Regions from separate parts of the Oribacterium sp. Sow4_G1_1 genome, predicted to be linked through region 2. Evidence: predicted binding sites of a transcription regulator. Region 2 holds the regulator's gene; each other region holds the start of a gene.
What was found. The regulator Rex, encoded in region 2, represses fermentation and respiration genes when NADH is low (regulators of the CRP and FNR family bind a similar motif). The targets are predictions, from matches to a motif close to ATTGTTAANTANTTAACAAT.
Positions count from the first base shown of each region.

Region 1: fucO (lactaldehyde reductase) is a predicted target of Rex. The motif match lies at 4,060-4,079, and genes of this name have one in related genera.
Region 3: ACTQ52_RS00900 (4Fe-4S dicluster domain-containing protein) is a predicted target of Rex. The motif match lies at 3,622-3,641, and genes of this name have one in related genera.

Region 1 is NZ_JBQKLS010000002.1:37,203-44,484, reverse strand. It holds gene ACTQ52_RS01670 (heavy metal translocating P-type ATPase) at 1-1,025, opposite strand, end outside; gene ACTQ52_RS01665 (hypothetical protein) at 1,197-2,696, opposite strand; gene fucO (lactaldehyde reductase) at 2,775-3,920, opposite strand; gene yfcE (phosphodiesterase) at 4,184-4,747, opposite strand; gene argS (arginine--tRNA ligase) at 4,773-6,587, opposite strand; gene efp (elongation factor P) at 6,759-7,282, opposite strand, start outside.
Region 2 is NZ_JBQKLS010000004.1:14,850-22,131, reverse strand. It holds gene ACTQ52_RS03955 (YicC/YloC family endoribonuclease) at 1-236, opposite strand, end outside; gene ACTQ52_RS03950 (Rqc2 family fibronectin-binding protein) at 404-2,179, shown strand; gene ACTQ52_RS03945 (YebC/PmpR family DNA-binding transcriptional regulator) at 2,208-2,957, opposite strand; gene ACTQ52_RS03940 (NAD(P)H-hydrate dehydratase) at 3,097-4,059, opposite strand; gene acpS (holo-ACP synthase) at 4,031-4,417, opposite strand; gene ACTQ52_RS03930 (redox-sensing transcriptional repressor Rex) at 4,419-5,075, opposite strand; partial or broken gene ACTQ52_RS03925 (amidohydrolase) at 5,270-6,079, shown strand; gene ACTQ52_RS03920 (adenylosuccinate synthase) at 6,221-7,282, opposite strand, start outside.
Region 3 is NZ_JBQKLS010000001.1:188,765-196,046, forward strand. It holds gene ACTQ52_RS00885 (type II secretion system protein) at 1-67, opposite strand, end outside; gene ACTQ52_RS00890 (hypothetical protein) at 101-763, opposite strand; gene ACTQ52_RS00895 (histidine phosphatase family protein) at 1,126-1,788, shown strand; gene ACTQ52_RS00900 (4Fe-4S dicluster domain-containing protein) at 2,035-3,537, opposite strand; gene ACTQ52_RS00905 (chromate transporter) at 3,983-4,564, shown strand; gene ACTQ52_RS00910 (chromate transporter) at 4,561-5,103, shown strand; gene ACTQ52_RS00915 (branched-chain amino acid transporter permease) at 5,220-5,549, opposite strand; gene ACTQ52_RS00920 (ATP-binding protein) at 6,072-7,282, shown strand, end outside.

The sequences.
Region 1 (7,282 bases), on a different contig from region 2:
AGCTTCAGGAAGCCATCCGTGTTGATGGTCGCCGCGGATACAGGATCACCGACGGTCTTATCCACCGGGATGCTCTCACCGGTGAGGGCGGCTTCATTGACCGCACTGCTGCCCTCGAGGATGACGCCATCGACCGGGATGCTCTCGCCCGGACGTACCACGAAGAGATCCCCGGACTGCACCTCTGCGATCGGCACCGTCACTTCCTTCCCATCCCGCAGCAGCACCGCGGTTTTCGGTGCCAGCTTCATGAGACTTCGAAGCGCATCCGTCGTCCGTCCCTTCGACATCGCTTCCAGCATTTTTCCGACCGTGATCAGCGCCGGAATCATCGCCGCGGTTTCGAAATACAGATTGTGGTGCAGGTGATGCACGGTCTCCATCTGTCTGCCCGCCAACGCAAGGCTCATCAGAAAGAGCTCCACCAGCGAATACAGAAAAGCAGCACTCGAGCCCAGTGCGACGAGGGCATCCATGTTCGGCGCCCGGTAAAGGAGCGAGCGGAAGCCACCGACGAAGAATTTCCGGTTGATATACATGACGGTGAGCGCGAGCAGCATCTGTACGATGGCACCATTTACCGGATTTTCAAAAACAGTCGGAAGCGGCCAGCCCGCCATATTATGGCCCATGCTGAAGTACATCAGCACGGCGAGCAGCAGAACGGACTGAAGGAGACGCTTCTTCAGCTTCGGCGTCTCATGATCCCGCAGGGCCTCTTCCTCTGCCGCCATCGGATCGAGACCGCAGCCCGCAGCGGAGCAGGCTGCCCCCTGCATCCCCACATCCTGTTTACTTCTCGGGCGGATGCCTCCATCTGGATGCCCGCCCTTCTCGCTGGCGCCATAGCCCGCGTTCACCACGGCCTTTATGATGTCCTCCGGTGCCGCATCGCCCTCGACGGCGAGGGTATTGGTCAGCAGAGAGACCGTCGCCTCCCGCACCCCCGGCACTGCCCGCGCGGCCTTCTCGACACGCGCCTGGCAGGCTGCACAGCTCATACCGGTCACGATATACTGTTTCATAGATGCCTCTTTCTGTGTACAAGTCACGGTAGGGATATACCCCCACCCCGTATATTCAGCCGATATCAATATACCCATTAGGGGTATGCGTTGTCAACAGAAAATATACTGTTGCCTGCCATACCGGAAGCCCAGGAGGGCAGCCGGCTTCGCAGCAAGTGGCTGTATTCATCAACCCATCGGGCCACCCTGGAGGAGATCATCGGATGCGCCCGGACCGGCGGGTGCGGCGGATGGATCCGGGCCGACCGGTGCGGCTGGCTGTGGTGCAGGAGAAGCGGCGGTTTCTGCCGGCCTCTGCGCCTCTTCGATTTCTACATGCTTTTCGCTCGTTTCGGTTTTCTTCTCGGATTCGTGCGTTTTCTCGCCCTCTTCCTTCTTTTCATCGCTCTTTTTCTTCTCGCCCTCCTCTTCTGTTTCGTTTTCGCGTTTTGTATGATTTTCGCGCTTTATGTCATCCTGCTTCTGATCCTGCTCTGTATCTGTGTCCTCACGCTTCTTCGATTCGGTATTCTCGTACTCGTCCTCATCTTCGTCTTCTGAATCATTTCCATAGGATGCCGCATCATCGTATCGACTCACGGAACTGCTTTCCTCCGGCTCCGTCACAACATATCCATAGTAGAAGTCTTCACCTGGGATACTGCGGCCGATGGCTGCCGAATCAGCCTCCGCGATGGCGATGAGGTAGGCACCGATCTGACTCTTCATCTGGTCACCGGTGATGCACTTGAGATTCGCATACGGGAGGGCCAGCGGAACGACCGCAGCCTGTGTGATACCGAACTTTCCGGCGAGCTTCGCCGTCTGATTTGCAGCCCGCTCCGCCTTTACGATCGACATCGCGGTCTCTCGAAGAAGATGATCTACAGATGAGCGCTTATTCTCATAGTCATTCCGGTGTACGAGGGTCACACTGGAGATCAGGCTGCCAGTCGCGGTGACATTCTCCCAGCTGTCCTTCAGTGAAAACGCACGCACGGTACCCGGCACGCCGGCCAGAAGGCTCGAGGCATCCGGCTCTGCGACGATGGCGGCCTTCGACGGATCCGCCGTAAGCTGCGCCGTGATGTCCTCGATGCTCGTATACTGTACATCGAACTGCGTGCCATATTGACTCTTCAGGTACCGAAGCACATACTCCGGCTGCTCGCCCTGTCCGACGCTCAGTACGGTCTGTCCCTTCAGTCCCTGAAAGCTCTTCAGTTCGCTGTTGCCGGTGATGCAGTACAGCTCGTTGCCTGCATTGATATTGACGATGACCGCACCGTCCTTCGCATCATGGTAGGCCCGTGCTGCACTTTCCGGTGAAAGGACCGCGACATCCGCCGCTCCGGTGATGAAGTCCGACAGGACCTCTGCTTCACTGCTCTTCAAATCGAAATGGTAGTCTCCCTGTGTCGCACCCAGCTCGGACTCCTCCATGAGATGCGCGAAGCCGAGGGCTGCTGCCCCCTGGGAAAGCTCGATCCGCATCGCATCTGAATCTGCCGGCTCCACGACCTGTTCCGCCGGGATGGTCGTTTCCAGGATCGCCTGCGTTTCTTCCGCCGTCGTCTCCTGCTTCGACGCGACATGCTCCACAAGCTCCGTAAAGTGTCCACATCCGGACAGGAGCAGCATCAGGGCTACCGGGATCATCCTGTATTTCCATGCTTCTTTCATCATCATCTGGCCTTTTCTTTCTGATAAACTCTGATGCCTATGGTAGCACAAAAAAGCCCCCGGAGAAAACTCCGGGGGGAATATTTACATTAACTTTCTGAACATAGCTTCGAAGTCAGCGATGCTTGCCTCTCTCGGGTTACCAGGTGCACATGCATCAGCGGCAGCGGACTCACACAGGAACGGAAGATCCTCTTCCTTGAGTGCCTCCAGCTTCGTCGGGATGCCAACATCTACAGAGAGCTGCTTCACGGCATCGATGGCCGCCTTACGATAGGTCGCTGCATCCATACCGGTCGTGTCGATACCAAAGGCCTCTGCGATGGCCTTGAACTTCTCGCCAGTGTACTCCTGGTTGAACTCCATCACGATCGGAAGCATCATCGCACATGCAACACCGTGCGGTGTGTCATAAACCGCGCCGAGGGTATGTGCCATGGAGTGTGCGATACCGAGGCCTACGTTCGAGTATGCCATCGCGGTTACATACTGTGCAAGTGCCATACCTTCACGTCCATCCGGATCGTTCGTTACAGCCTTACGAAGGTTCTTTGCGATGAGCTTGATGGCCTCGAGGTCGAGTACATCTGCGAGCTCCCATGCACCCTTGGTGGTGTAGCCTTCGATCGCATGTGTCAGCGCGTCCATACCGGTCGAAGCCGTGAGGCCCTTCGGCATGGAGGACATCATATCCGGATCAACGACGGCGATATCCGGGATATCGTTTGCATCGACGCAGACGAACTTTCTCTTCTTCTCAACATCGGTTACGACATAGTTGATGGTGGACTCTGCGCCGGTGCCACCGGTTGTCGGAACGGCGATGGTGAATACGGTACGATGCTTGGTCGGTGCGACACCCTCGAGCGAACGGATATCTGCAAACTCCGGGTTGTTGATGACGATACCGATGCCCTTACCGGTATCCATGGAAGAGCCACCACCGATGGTGATCATGCAGTCTGCGCCGCAGGACTTGTATGCCTCTACACCGTGCTGGATGTTCTCGATGGTTGGGTTCGGCTTGATGTCATCATACAGGAAGAAGTCGATGCCGTTCTCCTTCAGAAGATCCGTCACCTTGGCTGTTACGCCGAACTTTACGAGGTCAGGATCGGATGCAACGAAAGCCTTATGATAGCCTCTTGCCTTGATGAGACCCGGGATCTCCTTGATTGCACCATGTCCATGATAAGAAATACCATTTAAGACGAAACGATTCACAGCCATAATTCTACTCCTTTAAAATAATATGAATGCCCTGGCAGAAAGACCCATTCTTCCTGTGCAGGCATAATGATACCAACCATTCGATTACGTTGTGCACTTTGTCTACTATGCACAACCAAAACCTTTTTTATCTTAACAGATTGTAGATTAATTATCAATAAGCTCGCAGAATATGACAAAATTCTACTTCTTCGGCTTAAAAAAATACCCTTCGGCCGTCAATATGCCGAAGGGTACGATAAAACATCTCGTCAATATGTCGTTTACGCATTCAGTGAAATCGAGGCGATCGTGTGGTCATCGAAGTCATATACCGTGAACATATCCTCATCGAGGATGGCATAGGTATTCGGGTTTCCACCCTTCGGAAGGGAGGTGCTGCCCGGATTCAGATGGAAGAACGTACGTCCATCCTCTGCCGTCAGCTTCTCCGCCTTCAGAAGATGGGTATGGCCATGCAGCAGTGCATCGCCCGCCATCAGTGGCGGAAGCTTCGTCTCATCGAAAAGATGCCCATGGGTCGCAAAAATCGTATGACCGTTCAGTGCGAGGATCGCATAATCCGCCATCACCGGGAACTGCAGCACCATCTGATCGACCTCCGCCTCACAGTTGCCACGTACCGCCCAGATTCTGTCCTTCAGCGGATTCAGCATCGCGATGACCTCCTTCGGTGCATACTCCTGCGGAAGGTCGTTACGTGGTCCGTGATAGAGGATGTCTCCGAGGAGGATCAGGCGCTCTGCGCCGCTCTTCTCGAACTTCTCCAGGGTCCTGCGGCACCAGTATGCAGAGCCGTGGATATCACTTGCAATGAAATATTTCATATTCTGTCTTCTCCTTTATTCTCGATTACATCCGCTCTGGTGCACCGAATCCCAGTGTATGGATGCAGGTGCTCAGTACACGGAAGGTCAGCATCAGAAGCGCCATGCAGCTCTCCTTTTCCTTCTCCGGCAGGCTCAGGAACTTCACATCATGGTAGAGACTGTTGAAGTTGTTCGCCAGTGCATAGATATAGGAACAGATGCGGTGCGGCGCGAGATCCTTCCATGCACCGTTGATCTCATCCTGATAACGTGTGAGAAGCATCTGGACATCATGTGCAGACTTCTCCTTCATCGGCAGGATCTGGAAGTCGGTCGCATGGGCCTTCACATAATCCTTTACATGCACATCATCGCTTACGCCACGCTCCTGCATGAACTTCCGAAGGATCGAGTTGATCCGTACGATGGTGTAGAGGATGTATGGACCGGTGTTGCCCTCGAAGGACGTGAATTTATCGATGTCGAAGATGTAATCCTTCGTCGCCTGATTCGAGAGATCACCGTACTTCAGTGCGGCGAGACCGACACGAACGGCGATGGCGGCTGCCTCCTCCTCGCTGAGCTCCTCCCCACGGGATGCGCGTACACGCTCGAGGACCTTTTCATTCGTCTCCTGGATCAGCTTCTCGAGACGGAGCACACCACCCTCGCGGGTCTTAAACGGCTTTCCGTCCTTGCCGTTCATCGTACCGAAGCCGATGAAGCGAAGCTCCTCCTCCGAACGTACGAGGCCTGCCTTCCGTGCCACACGGAAGAACTGGGTATAGTGAAGAGACTGTCGGCTGTCCGCGATGTAGATGTACTCATCCGGATGATACAGCTTCTCACGCTCGACGATGGTGCCGAGGTCAGAAGTCGCATACAGTGCCGCACCGTCCGACTTACGGATCATGCATGGCGGAATCTCCTTCGCATCGCTCTCCTCCGCGACATCCACCACCAGCGCGCCCTGGGACTCATACGCAAGTCCTTTATCAATCAGTTCCTGAATCAGACCAGGAATGTACTGCTGCGCATCACTCTCACCCTTCCAGAGGTCGAAGTGAACGTCGAGGTTTCCATAGTTCTTCTTCAGATCCGCGATGGAAACCTTCATGATTTTATTCCATACCGCACGGTAGGTCGGATCACCATTCTGCAGCTTCAGCGTCGCCTGATGTGCACGCTCGGCATACTCCGGGTTGATCAGCTCACCCTTATGCGGGCCATCCTCATACTTCGCCTTCGCCTTTGCAGAGGCGAACGGATAGATCTCCTCCAGCTGGGAGATCTCGAGATCTGCATCGAGCTGTCCGCGGTCCTCGAGCTCCGTGATGATGAGGCCCATCTGAAGACCCCAGTCACCGAGATGTACGTCACCGATGACATCATTGCCCTGCTGAATCGCCATCCGCTTGATCGCCTCACCGATGACGGCCGAACGAAGGTGGCCGACATGGAGCGGCTTCGCCGCATTGGCTCCGCCGTAGTCGATGATGATCTTCTTTCCCTCATGGGCATCGAGACCGAGGTCCTCATGGAAGTTCATCTCATTCAGATACTTCGTGGTGAGCTCCTCGGACACGTTCAGGTTGATGAAGCCCGGCATCACCGCAGACACCTCGGAGAACATCACGATATCGCCCTGCTGCATGGTCTTCAGCTTCTCCACCACCTCGCCTGCGATATCCATCGGCTTCTTATGATACTGCTTCGCACCGGCCATCGCTCCGTTCGACTGGTACTCACAGAGGTCCGGACGGTTGGAAATCGACACGCGGCCGAGCTCTGCGTCATAGCCGGCCAGCACAAACGCAGTCCGCACGGCGTCGGTGATAACATTCAGAATCGTAGTCAAATCAATACTCCTTTAACTATGCCATGAGAGGCGCGGCCTCCCATGAATCGACGGTTTCTTAAGAATTTCGTAAGGGGGTCTGACCCCATAAACTCGAAAAAAAGAAGGCTTCCCGTTTGGGAAACCTTCTCACAAACGGATCGCTCCGTATATGTTCTGATCACGCAGATATCAGCCGCGGGACTCGTACTCACCGGTCTGGGTAGATACGATAACCTTATCACCGATGTTGATGAACAGCGGAACCATGATCTCTGCACCGGTCTCAAGGGTTGCCGGCTTCTGAGCACCGGTTGCGGTGTTGCCCTTTACGCCCGGCTCCGTGTGGGTAACCTCGAGGGTAACCTTCAGAGGCGGCTCAACAGCGAATACCTTACCCTGGTAGGAGTCTACACGAACGGTCTCGTTCTCCTTTACGAACTTCATCTCATCTGAAATCTGCTCGTGGGAAAGGGAAATCTGCTCGAAGGTCTCCGGGTTCATGAAGTTGTACATGTCACCATCATCGTAGAGATACTGCATATCCTGACGGTCGATGTGTGCTGGCGGGAACTTCTCGGTCGGACGGAATGTACGCTCGATTACACCACCGTTGATAACGTTTCTAAGCTTCGTTCTTACGAAAGCTGCGCCCTTACCAGGCTTTACATGCTGGAACTCGACGATCTGAACAACCTGACCATCAATCTCAAGTG
Region 2 (7,282 bases):
AGGGCCTTTCTCTTCTCTGAAAAGCTCTCGTAGGTGATGAAGAGATCGACCTTGCCACGGGAGATGTACTCCTTCACAGTGTTTCGGATATTGGCCTCGAGTGCATTAAACTTCTTCGGCATCTTGATGCTGAGATCCAGGAAACGGGAATTGACCGACTTCACTTCCACGGACAGGCGGTACTGGTCGTTCGAGACCTCGGCGCGTCCGAATCCGGTCATGCTTTTTAATTTCATAGATTACCTCGATGTGCACAGCCTGCCCGAGGGCGGCTTGCGTTTTTTAGTCATATGTAATAAATTATAGTCTACTATAATTTAGAAGTAAAGTTTTAACAGTTCAGGTCGTGGGGTCCCCTGTCTGAACTGTCACGTAAGGTTTTGATATAGAAAGGCGATGTGCTATGGCATATGATGGACTGGTCGTTTCGGCGACCGTAAAGGAGTTTCGCGAGCGTCTGATCGGCGGCAGGATTGCGAAGATCACACAGCCGGAGAAGGATGAGATCCAGCTGACCGTGCGAAATCAGAAGGATAATGTGAAGGTACAGATCTCGGTCAATCCGTCCCTTCCGCTCTGCACCCTCACGGAGGATGCGAAGCCGGCGCCGATCAACGCGCCGACCTTCTGTATGGCCCTCCGGAAGCACATCGGAAACGGTGCGATCCTCGACGTGCGACAGCCGGACCAGGCGCTGCACGAGGACGGTCTCGAGCGTGTCATCCTCTTCACCATCGAGCATCTCGATGAGATGGGCGACCTCGGAAAGCGCTACCTCGCGGTCGAGCTGATGGGCAAGTACTCGAACATCATCCTGCTCCGCGATGACCACAGCATCATCGATTCCGTGAAGCGCATCTCCGCTTCCCAGTCCTCCGTGCGGGAGGTGCTGCCGAATCGTCCGTACTTCATCCCGGATGCGGGTGTAAAGAAGAATCCGCTGACACTCGATGAAGCCGCTTTCTGTGCGCTGCTCGCGCAGCAGCCGGAGCCGGTCTTCAAGGCGCTCTTCCATCACATCACGGGTCTCAGTCCACTGACGGCCTCCGAGCTCTGTCACCGCGCCGGTGTCGATCCCGACCTCTCCGCGAACTGCCAGCCGGCAGAAGCATTAGCCGCACTGTACGGAAGCTTCCATCATATTATAGAAGAAGTTGCGATCGAGCGGCAGCCGGATCCGGTCATCGTCTACCAGGATGAGGTGCCGACGGACTTCTCCGCCTTCGATCTCACGCTGTATGAGGCGGACGCCGCCTTCGAGGTCGAGCACTTCGACTCGATGAGTGAGGTCATCCGCCGCTTCTACAGTGAGAAGGATAAGAGCTCCAGGATCCGTCAGCGTTCGACGGATCTCCGGAAGGTGCTGACGACGCTGATGGAGCGTGCCGGGAAGAAGCTGATGATTCAGGAGAAGCAGCTCCGGGATACCGAGGGCATGGATAAGTACCGCGTATACGGTGAGCTGCTGCACACCTACGGCTACTCGCTGCAGGGTGGGGAGGATCAGCTGGTCTGCGAGAACTACTATACAAACAGTGAGATCACGATTCCACTGCAGAAGGATCTCTCTGCGGCGGAGAATGCGAAGCGCTACCTCGAGAAGTACCAGAAGCAGAAGCGTACGAAGGAGAACGTGACGGTGCAGCTCGAGGAGACGCGGAAGGAGGTCGAGCACCTCGAGTCGATTCGCACGGCGCTCGATATCGCGGAGTCCGAGGAGGATCTGCAGGATATCCGTCGGGAGATGATCGATTTCGGTTTCCTGCATAAGACGCCGGGAAAGGGAAAGAACCGGCTGCAGCGGAAGTCGAAGCCGTACCACTGGGTGACGAGCGACGGCTATGAGCTGTTCATCGGAAAGAATAATTATCAGAACGAGGACGTGAGCTTCCGACTCGGGGATGGCGGGGATCTCTGGTTCCACGCGAAGGGCGTGACGGGTTCGCATGTCATCGTGAAGACGGGCGGGCAGCCGATGGAGGAGGTGCCGGACCGGGTCTTCATCGAGGCGGCGGAGCTCGCGGCGTACTTCTCTTCGCATCGTGAGGATCCGAAGGTCGAGGTCGATTATACGATTCGGAAGAATCTTCGGAAGGTGCCGAATCAGGCACCGGGCTTCGTCATCTATCATACGAACTGGTCGGTGACGGTGGAGCCGAAGAACCTACTCAATGCATAAAAAAAAGACCGCTTACGCGGTCTTTTTTTTACTCCTCATTCTCTTCTTCCCAGTTGGTGTATACAGTCTGAACGTCCTCGGATGCGTCGAGCAGGTCGAGGGTTCTGCGAAGTCCCTTTACGACCTCTGGATCGGTAACCGATACGTAGTTCTGCGGGATCATCACGACGTCCGCTTCTGCCATCGGGATGCCCTGCTTCTCGATGTTCTCGCGAACCGTCTCGAAGTCCGCCGGATCCGTGATGATCACGTAGGAATCCTCTTCGTCGGTGATGTCCTCGGCACCAGCCTCGATGGCCATATCCATCAGTGTGTCGAAGTCCTTACCCATATCGTCCATCGCCTCACGGTCGAGGATGATCTGGCCCTTCTCGTCAAACATGAAGGAAACGGCACCCTGCGTTGCGAGTGAGCCGTGGCCCTTCGTAAATGCGGAACGTACATCCGCTGCAGCACGGTTCTTGTTATCCGTCAGAACCTTGACGATGATGGCTACACCATTCGGGCCGTAGCCCTCGTACTGAAGCTCCTCGAAGTTATCCGCATCCATGGATCCGGCTGCCTTCTTGATACCGCTGTTGATGGTGTCGTTCGGCATGTTGTTTGCCTTTGCCTTCGCGATGACAGCAGCGAGCTTGGAGTTGTTAGCTGGGTCAGGTCCACCGGCCTTTACAGCCAGTGCGAGCTCATGGCCGATCATGGTGAAAATTTTGCCCTTTGCGGCATCATTCTTTTCCTTCTTAGCACGGATGTTTGAAAACTTGGAATGTCCTGACATAATACTCTCCTCAATTACATATATAAAATTGATCGATGTTTAAATCAAACTCTAGTACTATAACGTAAAAACGGCGTAGAATCAAGCTTTTCTGACATGTTTGCATCTTAGAACGGCGGGCGGGTCGCAGGAATCATCTTCACGCATGCATCACGATTCCGAGCATGTCCGCCGTTTCCCTGGCGAGTACGCCGTGGGTTCCGTGGATATTTGCGGCCTGTCGTCCAGCTTCTGCATGGAGCAGGACGCCGGTGACGGCTGCGTCGAAGGCCATCCTGCGCCAACGCGTACGCTGTTCTTCTGGCGGGACTTCGTTCAGTGCGTCGATCCGGTCAGCGCGCAGGACGGCATAGACGCCGGCGATGGCACCGGACAGGACGTCGCCGGAGCCGCCTTTACTGAGGGCCGGGCTCGCCTCCAGGTTCTGGAAGGCGTGTCCGTCGGCATCCAGGACGATGGTTTCCGAGCCCTTCATCACGGTTATGGTGCCATGTGCCGCGGCCAATGCTTCCGCCGCGTGGGCCGGGCACTGAAGGATCTCCTGTAGCGAAACCGCAGAGAGGCGCGCCATCTCCATCGGGTGTGGCGTGACGACCACCGGGATCTGCCGTGCGATCTGGTCGACGAGCTGCATGAGCTCCGGACGGACGCTCAGGATATTGAGGCCGTCTGCGTCGATCAGCAGAAGCGGGAATTTCCCAAGCCATTTCGACGGCGCTGCATCACACTGCGCTGCGATGGCCTGCAGCAGCTCGCGAACGAGCGTCACGCTCAGCGCCTCGGTGCCGAGACCTGGCCCCAGCACGAGGATGTCCGCCCAGGAGACATTGGCCTCGGACAGGACCCGGAAATTACTGTCCGAATCGTAGCCGGTGAAGATCGCCTCCAGAAGCAGGGACTGCACGATGAGGCGGTTCGACGCAGGGGTCAGGATGCGCACGAGGCCGGCGCCGCTGCGATAGGCGGCGAGACCGGCGAGGTAAGCGGCACCACACATGCCCTCCGAGCCGGCGGCCACGAGGATCTTTCCGTAGGTTCCCTTATTACTGTCGCTCCGGCGTGCCGGAATCTTCTTAAGATAGGTCGTCTTGTCTGTGTCCATCTGTGCCCTCCAGTATGGCAAATGCGATGACGAGCTCCTTCGTGTCGGAGATCGAGACCTGAATCGAACGTCCGCCCAGCTCGTCATACAGTGTGCGGGCAGCGCCGTGAAGCACGACATAGGGTTTCCCGAGTTCATCCCGGAGCACCTCGACGTCGATCGGGCGGAAGCCGCGGAAGCCGGTGCCGAAGCACTTCGCGACCGCCTCCTTACATGCAAAATCACCGGCAAGCATGGAATCTCTTCCAGATGCCTGCCGGCGCTCATGCTCCGTAAAAATACGAGTCTCCGTGCCTGTTCGCCGGGTACTCTCGATACGGCTGATTTCCAGGATGTCGGTGCCGATACCGATCACCATCTTATGCCTCGTCCTCCGCTTCTTTCCGTCCGTAGGCTTCACCCATACGGTAGCTGAGACGCATCAGCGACTCGGAGAGATGCACGTTCTCGATGACGACATCATCCGGAACCTCGAGATCGACGTGCGCGAAGTTCCAGATACCAACGACGCCGTCGGCGATCAGCTGCTCGACTACCTTCACGGCCGGTGTCTTCGGGATGCAGACCGCTGCCATCTTGACATTGGATGCCTTCACGACCTCATCGATCTTCTCCATCGGAAGCACCTCAACATCGCCTACCCGGGTACCGATAACCGTCGGGTCCTGATCGAAGATAGCTCTTACGATGAAGCCGCGCTTTCGGAAATTTGTATAGTTCGCCAGTGCCTGTCCTAAGTGACCGGCTCCGACGATGATCATCTCATGCTCCTCATCGATGTTCAGGATCTTCGCGATCTCATCATGCAGATTTCGGATGTTGTAGCCGTAGCCCTGCTGACCGAAGCCGCCGAAGTTATTGAGGTCCTGACGGATCTGCGACGCCGTGAGCTTCATCCGCTTACTTAATTCGTTCGACGAAATGCGCTCGATCCCCTGATCCATGAGATCCTCGAGATATCGATAATATCTAGGAAGTCTCTGGATAACCGCCTGTGATATTTCTTTCTTTGCCATGTTAATACGCTCTCCTGTGATATGATTTTGTAGATATTGCATACAAAATCATAGATTTCGTTCTAAATTATACAATCCTGTGAAATAGATGTCAAAGGCAAGTTGTAGAATTCTTAACAATTATATTGTTAAATAAGTATAAATAATAATCTTTTGTTTTCTATATTTTACAAGCACTTCCGCTGCCCTGTATAATGGGCTCATCAAAAAACGGAGGTGCTTTTAATTTGAAGGAAAGATTATTTCAAACGATCGATGGCGTTCGGGAAGAGCTGATCGCGATGGCCGACGATATCTTCGATCACCCGGAAACCGGCATGGAGGAGTTTCATGCCCTTGACGTTCTGACACAGTGGCTTATGCGCGAAGGCTTCGAGGTCGAAACCGGCATTGCGGGTGTCCCGACCGCATTTAAGGCCGTCTTCCACCACGGGAACGGCGGCCCGAACATCGGACTGCTCTGTGAGTATGACGCGCTTCCAGGCCTCGGACACGCCTGCGGTCATCATCTGCAGGGTCCATCCATCCTCGCTGCGGCGAAGGCATTGAAAGAAGCAGACCTGGACCAGGCCTATACCATCACGGTCTACGGAACCCCTGCCGAGGAAAGCATCAGCGGTAAGATCCAGATGATCCGGAACGGCTGCGATTTCACCGATCTCGACGTGGCCTTCATGATGCACGGCGGTCCGAATACGCAGGTGGATGTGAAGTCGCTCGCGAACTCGAAGTATAAGGTAATCTACCACGGCACCAGTGCGCACGCTGCGCTCCGCCCGGAAAAGGGTCGCAGTGCGCTGGATGGCCTCATCCTCGCCTTCCAGGGCGTTGAGTTTTTACGTGAGCACGTCGCATCCGACGTGAAGATCCATTATACAGTCACCAACTGCGGCGGCACACCGGCCAATGTCGTGCCGGCCTATGCGGAGGCGAGCTTCTACGTGCGTTCCTATAACCGCGCTTACCTCGACAACGTCTGCACACGCTTCGAAAAGATTCTCCAGGGCGCGGCGATGATGACCGAAACCGAGGTGGAAATCATCCGCGAGAAGGACATCGTACCCCTTCATCTATACCCACAAAAACGAGGCGCCCATTGCAGTGATGCAATGGGCGCCTCGTTTATACTAGTATTTGTCACGCGATCAGATCTTCGGGGTTCTCTTCAGAATCTCGTGTCTCTCCGGACCATTGGAAACCATGGTGATCGGGGTCTCGATGTGCTTCTCGATGAAGTCGATGTAGTTCTTACAGTTCTCCGGAAGCTCGTCATAGTTCTTGATGCCGCGGATGTCGCAGTTCCAGCCCGGCAGGGTCTCATAGACCGGCTTTGCCTTGTTAAGGAGCGGTGTAACCGGGAAGTCGGTGGTTACCTTACCATCGATCTCATAGCCTACGCAGACCTTGATCTCCTTCAGGTAGCCGAGTACATCGAGGACGGTCAGTGCGACCTCGGTCGCGCTCTGAAGCTGGCAACCATACTTCGAAGCGACGGCATCATACCAGCCGACTCTTCTCGGACGTCCAGTGGTTGCACCGAACTCACCCTTATCGCCACCTCTTCTACGAAGCTCATCTGCCTCCTCACCGAAGAGCTCGGAAACGAAATCACCGGCACCGACTGCGGAGGAATATGCCTTCGTTACAGCGACGATATCCTTGATCTCATATGGAGGGATACCGGCACCGACGGCACCATAGGCTGCGAGTGTGGAGCTGGAGGTTACCATCGGATAGATACCGTGATCCGGATCCTTCATGGTACCGAGCTGACCCTCGAGCAGGACGGTCTTACCTTCCTTCAGTGCCTCACGCAGGAACTTCGAGGTATCGGTCACATACGGTGCGATCATATCTCTCTGACGATGCATCTCCTCGAGGAGCTCGTCGTAGTTGATCTCCGGTGCATGATAAAGCTCACGCAGGATCGCATTCTTGATTTCGATGACCTTGTGCAGACGATCCTGAAGGACCTCCTCATCGAAGAGCTCGCTTACCTGAAGACCGATCTTCGCATACTTGTCAGAGAAGAACGGTGCGATGCCGGACTTCGTGGAGCCATAGCTCTTACCGGCGAGTCTCGCCTCCTCGAGTGTATCGAACAGAACGTGATATGGCATCATAACCTGTGCACGGTTGGATACCAGGATCTTCGGGGTCGGAACGCCGGCGTCGACGATGGACTTCAGCTCTGCACAGAACCTCTC
Region 3 (7,282 bases), on a different contig from region 2:
TGATGGCGACGACCACCAGGAGCTCCGCCAGGGTAAATCCGCGTTTTTCTTTTTCAGCTCGTTTCATATCCGCACAGCTTTCTTATCTTATGTCGATTGTTTACTTCAGAAGAGTTTCCTTATAATCCGAGTAGGACTCCTTTACCAGCTTTTCATATGCGCTATAAGCCTCTGCAAGTGTGTCATATTTCGCACCCGAAATATAGCCGCCGTCTTTAACAGACGATTGACTCAGATGGTCTGAAATCGTCACATACGTTTTACCTTTATTTGTTCTCGATGCCGTCGTTGATGTGTGAACATAATAACTACCATCTGCCCGGCTCACAATGATCGGTACCGTTTTACCTGCGCCGACCTTACTTGTATCTACCGATGTCCAGAACAGGTATCTGCTTGATTCTTTAGAAGGACTGCCGAAGTATCCATATGTGCCATAATGCAGTAGGCTGTTGTTGGTAATCATTGCCTTCACCACTGGTAACATCGTCGAATTCGGACAGGTCGAATCGATTTCAAACCACGTATTTCCACTCTTTTTAAGTTCACCTAATATTCCCGTACTGTTTAGTGCATCATGTGGACTTATTTTAAAATCCACGCGTGTTACTGTATCCGCTGCCGATCCACCCGACCATGTGAACACGATGCCTACCGTTCTTGGATTATAGCTGATCTCGCACTTTCCACCTGCGCCAGGGACACCGATCCAGTTCTCAGTATTGGGCTCGCTTTTATACGGGAAAACGGGCACTGGCGTCATCTTAAGAATTTCGTAAGGGGGTCTGACCCCATAAACTACGCTCGCGTGCCCTTGCTTTTCCAGCCATTAACAAGCCCTAATCGTATAAAAACGTCACGATGTCACTGCTGTCTTTAGCGTAATTTTCCATGTTATCTTTTCTAACTACTCTAATATTTATTTATACCATGTTTCCGTAAATGTTGTAAACGTTTAAAGATGCCAGTTTTTCAGTTTACATGCCATTGTACAGAAATAAATACAATTCATTCGCTTCAGCGATCTGATGACTACTTATTTCCGTCGAAATATGATATACTTCAGTCCATGCGAATCATGCACCAGAACATATAGACAGCGAGGAAACGATGATGGAAATATATATGATCAGACATGGGGAAACGATGTGGAATCAGCAGCATCGTCTGCAGGGACGGAAGGATATTCCGTTAAATGATGTGGGACTCGCCGGCGCGCGCATCGCGGCGGAGGCACTGAAGGATGTGCATTTCGATCGAGTATTCTCGAGTCCGCTCGTGCGTGCGAAGAAGACGGCCGAGATCATCCTGAAGAATCACCCTGATCTCAGCATTGAACCACTCGACGATCTCCAGGAGATCGCGTTCGGTACCGGAGAGGGCATCGAGATGCGCGATGATGTGCCGCACACCGAGGCAGAGAAGGAGATTCTCGATCATCTGAAGCGCTGGTTCGCGTACCCGGATACCGTGGCACCACTGCCGGGCGGCGAGTCAATCCGCGAGGTGAAGGACCGTATCGAGCATTTTTTCGATACGTATCTTTATCCAAATGAAGATAAATATGAGCGCGTGATGGTGACCTGCCACGGCGGTATCCTCCGCGGCGTCGAGAGCATCGTCCGGAATCTGAGCGACGCGGATTACTGGGACGGCGGCATCGTCCCGAACTGCGGTGCGATGGTCCTCGAGCTGAAGGACGGCAAACTCACGATTGAGAAGGTCGTCGACCTCATCAACCAGACGGAAACCGTCGTCGGCCTCGGCACACATCGTCCGCGGCACTAAGTTAAATTCTTAAATACTGCCGAAGGGCGACTGTCAGAAGCCATACGCAGAGGCCGTGAATAAATCAAAATTGGCCCCTTAGAACCAGTTGGAGTAATTTTCCTTAGCACCCTTCGCAACACTGAGTTTTCATAAAGAAAACTCAGTCGTTTGCGGAGGGCCTACTGGTTCTTAGGGGCCAATTTTTGATTTTTCCGACCTCGGAGTACTGCGCTTCTGACAGTCGCCCTTCGGTTTATTTAGAAATTATTTCGTCTCGCTGTGTGGCGGAGCCATATGTCCACGCATCATGGAGAACTTATCCATCGGATACTTCTCGAGGTTATCGAGGATCTTACGATCATCGGCCTGGTTCAGAAGATCCTGACGGGACTTCCGAAGCTCCATCTCCGTCTTGTGCTTACTTGGGCCACCGACGCAACCGCCCTCGCAGACCATACCCTCGATGAAATCCTCCGGGAGCTTGCCGAGCTTGAGAAGTGTCAGCGCAACGTTGCACTCCTTGCCACCGGCTGCTGCACGAAGCTTGATACCGGTCGTATCCTCGTTCCGCTCACGCATCACCTCCATAACCGCGTTTGCAACGCCGCCGGATGTTGCGAAGCTCTTGCCCCAGATGGACGACTCCTGATACGGATCAACCACCGGCTTCATCTCCACATTCTTCGAGGCCATCATCGTGGTCATCTCGCCAAATGTGAGAACGTAGTCTGCATTGCCCTCGATCCCCATCTCATGGGACTCGGACTTCTTCGCGATGCACGGTCCGATAAATACAGTCTTGCAGCCCGGGTGGGTCGCCTTCAGGTATCTGGAAATCGCGCACATCGGGGAAACGGTCTCCGACATGTTCTCCTTAAACTGCTCCGGGAAATGCATACGCAGCATGTTGATGAATGCCGGACAGCAGGAGGTCGTCATCTTCTTACCTTCCTTACGTGCCTCGGACCACTCCTCTGCCTCGTACGCTGCGGTCATATCGCCGCCGAGACCGACCTCGACCATGTCGGTGAAGCCGACTTCCTTCAGTGCCTCACGGATGGAGCCCATGGTGATGTCCTTACCGAACTGACCTTCGATCGCCGGTGCACACATCGCGAAGACTTCCTTGCCGGCCTTGATGTCACGGATGACATCGAGCACATCGATCTTCGATGCGATCGCGCCGAACGGACAGCTGTGGATACACTGACCACAGCGGATGCACTTCTTATCGTCGATCTTACAGATGCCGTTCTCGTCGTAGCTGATGGCATTGACCGGACACGGCTTACGGCACGGACGCTCCAGATGCGCGATGGCACCATATGGACACGCGTTCGCACACATACCACACTCCTTACACTTGTTCGGATCGATGTGCGCTCTCGACTCGGTCATGGTGATCGCACCGAAGCGGCAGCTGTTCTGGCACGCCTTACCGAGGCAAAGACGGCAGTTATCGGTTACAGAATAAGTGGATAGCGGACACTCCTCGCAGGCCGGATCGATGACCTGTACGACGTTCGGATTCTTCTCCGTCGTGTATGGATTTGCATCCATGTTCTCAGAAAGACGGATTCTCCATCTCAGAATCTCACGCTCCTTGTAGACACAGCAGCGCCATGTTGCGTGAGGTCCCGGTGAAATCGACATAATCAGCTGATTCTCTGCATCTGGTGTGATCTCATCATGCTCCCAGAGCTCGCGCGCGAGCCCCTCCATGACAGCATGCTTGATGGAAACCGCACCCCTATCATTTGTAACCATATATTTTCCTCCTGAAAAAAATATACATAAAATCGCCCAGTTATCAAAAGTATAACATGCGATGAAAAACTTGAACATTGTTAATTTGACACAGAATTAACAAGTCGTTTTACATTATATATAGAAGTTTCGAAAATGCTTGTTTTTTCAGAAGAACATGGGGTATTTCCAGGCGGCCAATGCTGACGTCGGGTGGCTTCCCGGATGGTTTTCTGCCGAAGCCTCTGTCGTTGCTGTTCACTCGTAAACAGTAACCTTCGCCTGTCGTCTGCCGATGAAAGCGGCTGGATATCCGGCGTAGAATGATATATTATGTGTTACAGCAAGCTCTGTCATCAGCCGAAGGGGCACATAGTGCTCCCTCGACGAATCATCATCTCAACTACAAACGAGGTAAACCCACGTGAACGAGTCAAATAACACATCCACGGATACATCTGAAGCGATTGCAGCTTCCCCATGCTCCGGCGCGCGTCTCCGGAAGCTCTTCTTCGAGACCCTGTATCTCAGCGCCTTCACCTTCGGGGGCGGCTATGTCATCGTGTCGCTGCTGAAAAAGAAGTTCGTCGACGACCTGCACTGGATCAGCGAGGACGAAATGCTGGATCTCGTCGCGATCGCACAGTCCGCACCGGGCCCGATCGCGGTCAATGGTGCGATCGTCGTGGGCTACAAGATCTGCGGCTTCCCCGGCATCCTGCTCTCGGTGCTCGGTGCCGTCATCCCACCCTTCCTGATGCTGAGCGTCATCTCCCTCTTCTACTCTGCCTTCCGCTCGAATTTCATGATCCACCACATGCTGTCCGGCATGCGCTGCGGCGTCAGCGCGGTCATCATGTCCGTCACCTGGGACATGGCGAGCGGCGTACTCGCCGATAAAAAGTGTTCGTCCCTCGTCATCATGCTCGCGGCCTTCGTCGCAAACTACATCCTCGGTATCTCCACGATCTGGATCATCCTCGCGGTCATCGCCCTCGGCGTCGCCGTAACACTCTGGCGAAATAAAGGTGAGGAGGAGCAGTCATGATCTATCTCCAGCTTTTCCTCGCCTTTCTCCGCATCGGTGCCTTCAGCTTCGGCGGTGGTTATGCCGCGATGCCACTGATCCAGGAGGAGGTCGTGAACCACTATCACTGGATCAGCATGGCGGACTTCACCGATCTCGTCACGATTTCCCAGATGACGCCCGGCCCGATCGCAATCAACGCCGCGACCTTCATCGGTCTCCAGATGGCGGGCCCGCTCGGTGCCGTCGCGGCGACCCTCGGGGATGTTCTACCGAGCTGCGTCGTCGTCACGATCATCGCCATCATCTACACAAAGTACCGGAAACTGAGCCTCCTGCAGGGCGTCCTGAAAACGCTCCGCCCGGCGGTCGTCGCCCTCATCTTCACGGCAGGACTCCTGATCCTCCTCCCGGCGCTCGGCCTCCCGAGCGCCCTCGAGCTCCGCATGTGCGCCTGGTTCCTGATCGCCCTCGTCATGCTCCGGAAGCTTCACTGGGACCCGATCCTCGTCATGGTTCTCACCGGCGTGATGGAGCTCATCGCACAGCTCCTGATGTAAGATCGGCCATGCTGGCACCCGATCCCGTAGCTGCTGTGTCTGCACAACCATGCGCCGGCAGCCGACAATCACCGCGGACAGCGATGAAGCGGCGACAGCGACATTGGCATCCGATATTAGATCAGGTGCACCAGCACCATATAGAACACGGTTCCCACGCTGATCGAGAGGACCGTGTTCTTTTTTATGAGGTGAAGGCCCGCGACCATCAGAACCGCAGCGATCAGCTCGAGGTTCTCCTTCAGACTGCCGGTCGGGATCGATTTCAAACAGTAGACGACCAGCACCGCCATGATGGCGAAGGGCAGGGTCGCGCCGAGTGTACGAATCGTCGGCGAAATCGCGCGGCGTCCGAACATCACAAACGGCAGTGCCCGGAGGAGCTGCGTGATGAGCCTCGGGATGAAAATCATAAGAAAAATCTGCGTCGTACTAAGCTGGATCATCGATGGCCTCCTTTGCTTTCTGGACGAGCGGCATCATGATGCGATGTCCTGTCCGCAGGTGCCGGAGGCACCTCTTACTAGACTATCATGGACGCAGGGCGGATTCTATTACGGAAAAGCTCTCACCTGCTATAGGCGCAGGTAATATCAGTGCAGCAAAAAAGCTTTGCTGCGGTCGATAGTTTTTACTTTTCAACCGAAAAAACTTTGCTGTGACCGATAGTTTTTACTCCACAGGCGGAAAAACTTTGCTGTGGCCGATAGTTTTTCATGATAATCAGCAAACACTACGTTATTACTATCATTTTTATTGGCTATAAGAAAGAATTTGTAAATCCAGCAGATTTTTTGCAACATTATATAAACCCTGGCTTAAAATACCAGCTATTTTACATTCATGTCGTTTTGTGTAATTATTCGCTGTTTTTTCGCGTAATTTTACACGAACTTTTTCAGCATTTTTACACTATTCAACGCAAACATCTGTTATACTGGATGTATCACTGTGAAGGAGGACCGATCATGTATAGAAAAATCTTTGACTTTCTAGAATCCTGGAAAGAAAGCAGCCATCGCAAACCTCTGATTTTACAGGGAGCGAGGCAGGTCGGAAAAACCTATTCTATTCTCGAGTTCGGACGTACGCATTATGAGAATGTGGCTTACTTTAACTTTGAGACGAACCCGAAGCTGAGTGAGACCTTCGATGAAGACATCAGCCCGAATTATCTGATTCCTATCCTCTCCCGCATCGCAGATCAGACCATCGTAAAGGAAAAAACGCTGATCGTATTTGATGAGGTGCATCTCTGCGAAAGAGCATTAACCTCTCTCAAGTATTTCTGCGAGAGCGCTCCGGATTATCACATCATCGTCGCCGGCAGTTTGCTCGGTGTCGCAGTGAACCGCTCGAAATTCTCTTTTCCTGTCGGAAAGGTCGATATGAAAACGCTCTATCCTATGGATATGGAAGAATTCATGCTGGCGCTCGGTGAAAAGGAACTGGTGGAGAGAATCCGGCAGAGCTTTCAGACCGATACCCCGCTGCCGTCTGCATTACACGAAGCAGCCATGCAGTTCTATCGTCAGTATCTGGTCGTCGGCGGCATGCCAGAGTGTGTGATGCAGTTCGTGAACACGAAAAATTATATTCTGGTCCGGCATACACAGAATACCATCCTTGCCAGCTATCTGAATGATATGAGCAAGTATAATACCCTGAATGAAATCAAAAAAACGAGGCTGGCCTACGACAATATCACGGTGCAGCTCTCAAAAACGAATACCCGCTTCCAGTATAAGCTGCTGAAGAAAGGCGCACGCGCTTCCGAATTTGAAAACGCGATCGAATGGCTCTGCCTGTCCGGCATCGTGTCGCAGGTCTACCGGGTGGAGCAGATCAAAAAGCCGCTTGACAACTACCGGGATATCGATGCATTCAAAATCTATGTATCTGATCTGGGACTTCTCTGCGCGAAAAAGGATGTCGCAGCCGATGATGTTCTCTATATGTCGAACGAAATCAACGACTTCAAGGGCGGTATGGCGGAAAACTATGTTCATGTTCAGCTTACCATCAACGGATACCGCAGCTACTACTGGACATCTGAGCGTGGAGCTGAAATCGATTTCGTGATACAGCGTGAAGGTCAGCTCATCCCGATCGAGGTCAAGTCTGCCGACAACACCAGAGCAAAAAGCCTGAAGATTTACATGGACAGCTACAAGCCCGC